DNA from 2 places in the Bhargavaea ullalensis genome. Region 2 is predicted to be linked to the other one. Evidence: riboswitches for the same ligand, from Rfam matches in the RefSeq annotation. Region 2 holds a riboswitch; the other holds the start of a gene.
The links. A riboswitch is a leader RNA that binds a small molecule or an ion and turns the genes downstream of it on or off. The one in region 2 is predicted to bind lysine.

Region 1 (3,483 bases), on a different contig from region 2:
GATAGTTTCGCATTGCAACCATCAAAATTGCACTTTTCAACTTCGATAGATGCAATCTGCATCCTTGATGGATGCGCTATGCAACCACGTGGATTTCACAGAAGCTGACACGAGTTTTTATTGAGCGGGACTGTAATGAAACAGAAATTAAAAACGAATGAGTACAGCCGCAGATCCGGCTTATGTAAAACAGTCTGGCACGGATACGGAACACGGAAATGATGAACGTCCGAATGATCGGGCTTTGGTTTTGGTTTGTCTGCGTCTGGAGCCGATCACGAAAATCCGTGGCAGCCAGAGACAGATTCTGCCGGGACACGAAATCGACTCGGCGGCTTGAGCCAGACGGCCAAATAAACAGCAGCAGCTTTGGCAGGGAAAAACCGGCTGTCGGTCAAAAACAACCGGTTGCCGTGATACAATGATGAAGGACGTTACATGTAAGGAAGGGAGGCAAACAAAGCACCTCTCTTGACTGCTGTCTCTTTTAGTTTACATAATTTCTATTTTCGGAAGTTGCATATCATTGTTTAGTATACTTGAAACAGTGAGATGGAATGCGTTTTTTCAGTTGAAACGGCTTGCTTTTATGTCCGTTCGGTTGATTGTCATCTGGCGCAGATCCTGCGGTTTTATTGCGCTGCGCCTTGCTTGGCTTGGATACTGATCCGGCTTGTTTCAGTTGTTTTTCTGAGACCGCCGTCTCATCAGGTGTCGTCCGGCTATCGGACTTGTTCGTTCGTTGTTTCGTGATTTCTTGGTTCACCGTCTCATTAACCTGTGTTTTTTAATTGATGAACAATGCCCGAGTGATCTGTTTGATCCATTTGCCGACCGGATCCGCTCAGCAGCTCCATCCGATTAACCCGCGCATGCACACCAGCAACAGATTCGATTCCTGTGCCCATTCCATCCGCCATTTGGCCCGGGTTATGTCCCCTTCTTTCACCCCTTCGAAAGAAAATTCATCAAATCTCTTTACAAGCCCCTATTGTTGTTGTAGAGTTGTCTGCAAGATTCAAAATTGAATAGCAATGGATGAGGTGCAAAGATCATCAGTACCCCGCGGCAACGGCTGAGAACCGGCGGCGGGCGAAAGGGAGATTTGCCGAAATGGAGACCGGTTCTCAGGCCGTCTCCGTTGGACTGTATGTGAACAGCATGCAGGCTGTCATTATTCTTCGTGATAATGGAGTGCTTCCACTTGTGACCTTCCAGGTCGTGCATCGCATAAGCCAACAAGTCGGAATCGTAACCAGGTTCCGGCTTGTTTTTATTTTGCGTTGCATGGGACATTTCATCCATTGTCCGGGCATTCGTACCGGAAACCGGGAAACCGGAATACACTGGATAGAAAGAGGGATGGAACATGAATCATCTGTTTACCGGAGTTGCAGCAGCCGTCACCACCCCGTTCAACAATCAGCAGGTCGACTATGAAAGCTTCCGCCGGCATCTTGAGTTCCTGATCGGCAACCGGATCCAGGCGCTGGTCATCAACGGGACGACCGGAGAAGGATCCACGCTGACGGCAGAAGAACGCCGCCGCCTGCTTGAGATTGCCGTGCAGACATCGGCGGGACGCGTGCCGGTCATCGCCGGAACCGGGTCCAACTCGACGATCGAATCCATCGAAGCTTCCCGCGAAGCGAAGCAGATCGGTGCGGACGGCATCATGCTCATCACGCCCTACTACAATAAAACGAGCCAGCGCGGACTCATCCGCCATTTTGAAGCGATTGTCGATGCCGCGCAGATTCCGGCGCTTCTGTACAACGTCCCGTCGCGGACCGGCATGACGATCGAGCCGGATACGGTGCTGGAGCTCAGCCGGCATCCGATGATCGTCGGCCTGAAGGATGCGACCGGTGACTTGAACTACATGTCTCAGGTGCGGCTCATGACCGACCCGTCGTTCGCCCTTTACAGCGGCAATGACGACACTGCCCTCCCCTTCCTTTCCCTCGGAGGCAACGGCGTCATCTCCGTCGTCGCCAATGTCGTTCCCGATGAATTCCAGGAAATGTTCGAATGCTCCCAGACGGGCCCGGCCGGCGCACAGGAGATCCATTACCGGCTCACTCCGCTCATTGCCGCGCTGTCTGTGGACGTCAATCCGATCCCGATCAAAGTCCTCACTTCGCACCTCGGTTTCGGGGGCTATGAAGTGCGGCTTCCCCTTCTGCCGCTTGAGGAGGCGGGACGCGGGCGCCTGATCCGCCAATTTGAATCCATCCGGATGGAGGTTTGACCATGAAACTGCTGCTCTGCGGCTACGGCGCGATGAATCGCCGGGTTGCCGCTCTTGCCACGGGACGCGGCCATGAGGTCGCCGGGGTTCTGCTCACCCGCGGAAGCTCTGCGGACGGCCATCCGGTGTACCGGCCGGACGAACGGCTTCCGGAAGCAGATGCCATCATTGATTTTTCCCATCCTGCGCTCACTTCGGCGCTCCTTGAAGCGGAGACCGGCCTGCCGCTCGTCATTGCGACGACCGGCGAAAAAGAGGCGCTGACCGAAATGATGAGGGAAAAAGCGCAGGGCCAGCCGATCTTCTTCAGCGCCAACATGAGCGCCGGCGTGCATATGCTGACGGAAATCGTCCGTTATGCCGCTTCCCTTCTTCCTTCATTCGATATTGAACTGACAGAGCGCCATCACCGGAAAAAAGTCGATGCGCCGAGCGGGACGCTCATCAAGCTGTTCGACGCCATCGCTTCGGCCAGGCCGGACGTCCACCCCGTCCACGACCGCCACCAGTCGGAAAACCGCCGCACCGACGAGGAAATCGGCATTCATTCGCTGCGCGGCGGGACGATCGCCGGTGAGCATGAAGTGCTGTTTGCGGGACACGAAGAAACGATCACGATCGCCCACCATGCCCAGTCGAAGGACATTTTCGCGTCAGGGGCGCTGGACGTGGCTCAGCGGCTGATCGATAAGAAAAACGGTTTTTATACTTACGATAACCTGGGGGTTGACTGACCATGAATGAATTCACTGCAGAAGAAATCATCTCGTTCATCAGCAATGCAAACAAAACCACACCGCTTAAAATTTATGTGAACACGCAGCTCGACCGCTCACAGTTCCCGGACAGCTTCCACGTGTTCGGAAACGGCGGTTCCTACACGATCTTTGCCGACCATTCTGACTGGGCCCCCTTTGAAGAAGCCAACCGCGAACGGCTGGAAGACGTTGTCATCGAGCAGGACCGCCGCAACAGCGCCGTCCCTCTCCTTGATGCAACAAATGTGAACGCACGGATCGAGCCGGGTGCCTATATCCGCGAGCATGCATCCATCGGCGACAATGCCGTCATCATGATGGGCGCGGTCATCAACATCGGTGCCGTCGTCGGCGAAGGCACGATGGTCGATATGAATGCCGTGCTCGGCGGGCGCGCCATCACCGGGCGCAACGTCCATGTCGGCGCCGGTGCCGTCCTCGCCGGCGTCATCGAACCGGCGAGTGCCGTGCCGG
Region 2 (3,483 bases):
GGGCCATTATGTCGGGGAGATTGAGCTGGACGTGGACCGTGCGTCCGGCCGCATCGTCCGATCCCGGGCAGCTGTCCATGACACGGACGCACTGCCGGCGCCGGAGGACGACTTATCGTTTGATGCGGAGCTCCGGAAAGAGGCGGGCGTCCTCATGGGCACCCCCGTTTTTAATAATCCGTCCGATCTGCCCGGAAGCTGGACGCATCCGTCGCCGCTCTCGAAATTCTTCTCGCAGGCGCTGCGCATCCATACAGGCGGGGACTGTGCCATGTACAATGCGGGGATTTTTCTCGGCGGCCTCAAAAAGGGCGGTGTGTCCCGGATGGATCTTCATTCGCTCATGCCCCATCCGATCAATCCGTGCATCGTCAGATTAAGCGGAGCGGAGCTCGAAGAGGCCTATGAACTCAGCCTGGATCCCGGGTGGCCGGAAATCCGGCTCCGCGGGCTCGGCTTCAGGGGGGAAGTGATGGGGAAGATGATCCATCACCGACTGAAGCGGTCGGAAGACGGCCGGCTGATGGTCGGCGGCCGGCCTGTCCGGCGGGATCACACCTACCGGCTTGCCACACTGGACTTGTTTACGTACGGATTTTTCTTTCCGGAGTTCAAGCAGGTCCCGAAGGAATATTTCATGCCCGAGTTCATCCGTGACGTGCTTGCGGAGCATGCGGTCCGGACGTTCGGGCATGCAGGGTCATAACCAGCACCCCCCGCCCATAGGATGGGGCAGGGGGATTTTTATTGAGATTTCCGTATGCCCGAAAAAGAAAGTTCCGCGGCCGTCCGGGACGCGGGAAGAGGCGATACCTGCCGCTCCTCCTCCCGGCCGGCCTTGTGCTGATCTTCCTGATTTTTATTTATTTCAATGAACGGCTGACGCCCGCGCTCACCGAGTATGCGGAGGTCCAGACGACCAAGATCGCCTCTGAAGTGATTGCAAAGGCGCTGGACACGAAAGCGACGATCGACATCAATGAAATCATCGAATACGTTCCCTCCACCCAGTCGGAAGTCGTCACGGCGAAGCTGAACACGGAAATCATCAACCGCTTCATCGCGGAGACCCATGGGCTCGTCTCGGATTATCTCGAGAAAGCGGAAGCGGGGGAACTGAACGCGCTTCCGAAGCTCGAGAATATCGAGTATGACGTGGAAACGATGAAGGACCGGGACGGCATCGTCTTTTTCGTGCCCCTCGCCCAGGCGATCGGCATGCCGATGCTCGGGAACCTCGGGCCGAAAGTGCCGGTCCGCTTCCATATGATCGGCGATGTCCACGCCAACCCGAAAACCGAAATCCGCGAGTTCGGCATCAACAATGCGCTCGTGGAAGTGACCGCCATCATCCAGGTGAACGTCCAGATCATCGTGCCGTTCGCCTCCAAGAAGTCGACGATCGAACAGCGGATTCCGATCGCCATTGGACTCGTACAGGGACAGGTGCCGCACATCTTCAACAAGGGGGACGTCGCGCCGCCGTCCATCGAGGTTCCGATCCCGCTCCCGGAAGACTGAAAAAGGCCTTGCAATCTGTTTCCATTCCTGCTATTCTATAAGTCATTAATAAGAATATCGATTGGGTAGAGGCCGCAATTGCTTATGAGTCACACACGCGAGTTTGACAGCTATGACCGTGCGTAAAAGGAAGCATTGCCGAAGTGGACCGGAAAGTCAGAGAAGGTCTGCTGGGGCCATTCCGAACAGGGATGGCACTGTCATACGGAACGGGAAATCCGTCTGTATGGAGAGCTACAGATCGTACGTTGTAATGATTTATATTCCAACAGACGAACAGTAGTCGGCCGGCTTCCTTTTGCGCACTCGCGCGGGATGCCGGCCGTTTTTGCTTGAATGAAGCCTCTCCCCCTCGGAATGGAGGAATGGAACATGTCAGGTACCATCTTTTCGATTTTGCCGCCGCTGATTGCCATCGTGATGGTGCTCATCACGAAACGTGTGCTCGTTTCTCTCGGAACGGGGATCCTTGCCGGTGCCGTCATTGCGGCTTCCTTTAAACCGGGGGATTCCGCCGTGACGCTCTGGAAAGCCTTTACGGTCAGTTTCTGGGACGGAGGGCTGAACACATACAACATCTTCATCATGTTGTTTGTCCTGCTGCTCGGCGTGCTGACCGCGTTCGTGAGCCTGTCGGGCGGCAGCCGGGCATTTGCGGACTGGGCGACGAAGCGGATCCGCACCCGGCGCGGCGCAAAGCTGCTAGCAGCGCTCCTTGGCATCCTGATTTTCGTTGACGACTACTTCAATGCGCTGGCCGTGGGGCAGATTGCACGTCCGATCACCGACACTCACAAGGTGTCCCGGGCAAAGCTGGCTTATTTCATCGATTCCACTTCCGCACCGGTCTGTGCCATCGCGCCTGTGTCCAGCTGGGGCGCCTATCTTATCGGCGTCATTGGCACCATACTGGCCGGCGCATCGGTCGTCAGCTACACGCCGCTGGAAGCATTCCTGCTCATGATCCCGATGAACTTCTACGTTTTCGCAACGCTTGTGTTCGTCTTTTTCGCCGCCATCAGCAACTTCGACTTCGGGGAGATGCGCAAGCATGAGATCCGGGCGGTGGAAACCGGCGAGCTGTACGATCCGTCAAAGGCGATTCCGGGGGAACTGAAGGAAGAATTTCCGGTGCACAACCACGGCCGGGTCATCGATCTTGTTCTGCCGATTGTTACGCTTGTCGCCGTCACGGTCGGCGGAATGCTGTTCACCGGCTACCGCGGAAGCATGGCGGAGTTCGGCCGTGCGGACATCTGGACCATCTTTGAAATGACTGACGTGCCGGTTGCGCTGCTTTCGGGCGGTCTCGCCGGCGTCCTTGTCGCGGCACTGCTGTACATCACGCAGATGAAGAAAAATGAAACGGCACGCATGTCATACGTCGGAACGGCATTCATCAGCGGCATCAAAGCGATGATGCCGGCCGTCTCGATCCTCATTTTCGCTTGGGCGCTCACTTACCTGATCGGGGAACTGGAGACGGGCGCATTCCTCTCCGGCGTGGTCCAGCAGGCGAACGTTCCGATCGTTCTCCTGCCGGCCATCATGTTTGTGCTGGCCGGTGTGATGTCGTTTGCAACCGGTACTTCTTGGGGCTCATTCGGAATCCTGCTCCCGATTGCCGGACAGGTCATGCTGGATGCGGCACCGGAAATGCTGCTTGCTTCGCTGGCGGCCGTGCTCGGCGGTTCGGTGTTCGGTGACCACTGCTCGCCGATTTCCGACTCGACGATCATGTCTTCGACAGGTGCCGGCTCCAACCACATCGACCACGTGGCGACCCAGCTGCCGTACGCACTGGCGAGCGCAGCCATCTCTGCCGTCGGCTACGTGGTGCTGGGCGTAACCGATTCGGTCTGGGCGGGCATCCTGACCGTTGCCTTGCTGCTTGTCGCAGTCATCGTCTTCTGGACGCTGAAAGGCCGTGCCGTCTCACCGTCGGCACTCGGCCAGCATACC

Region 1: another riboswitch for lysine. It lies ahead of dapA (4-hydroxy-tetrahydrodipicolinate synthase); the one in region 2 lies ahead of ACFFIY_RS03975 (Na+/H+ antiporter NhaC family protein).

The regions. Positions count from the first base shown of each region.
Region 1 is NZ_JBHLWY010000042.1:68,361-71,843, forward strand. It holds gene ACFFIY_RS10410 (hypothetical protein) at 524-766, opposite strand; gene ACFFIY_RS10415 (hypothetical protein) at 774-920, opposite strand; lysine riboswitch at 1,031-1,208, shown strand; gene dapA (4-hydroxy-tetrahydrodipicolinate synthase) at 1,370-2,251, shown strand; gene dapB (4-hydroxy-tetrahydrodipicolinate reductase) at 2,254-2,985, shown strand; gene dapD (2,3,4,5-tetrahydropyridine-2,6-dicarboxylate N-acetyltransferase) at 2,988-3,483, shown strand, end outside.
Region 2 is NZ_JBHLWY010000015.1:4,603-8,085, reverse strand. It holds gene ACFFIY_RS03985 (bifunctional metallophosphatase/5'-nucleotidase) at 1-706, shown strand, start outside; gene yunB (sporulation protein YunB) at 748-1,521, shown strand; lysine riboswitch at 1,580-1,766, shown strand; gene ACFFIY_RS03975 (Na+/H+ antiporter NhaC family protein) at 1,894-3,483, shown strand, end outside.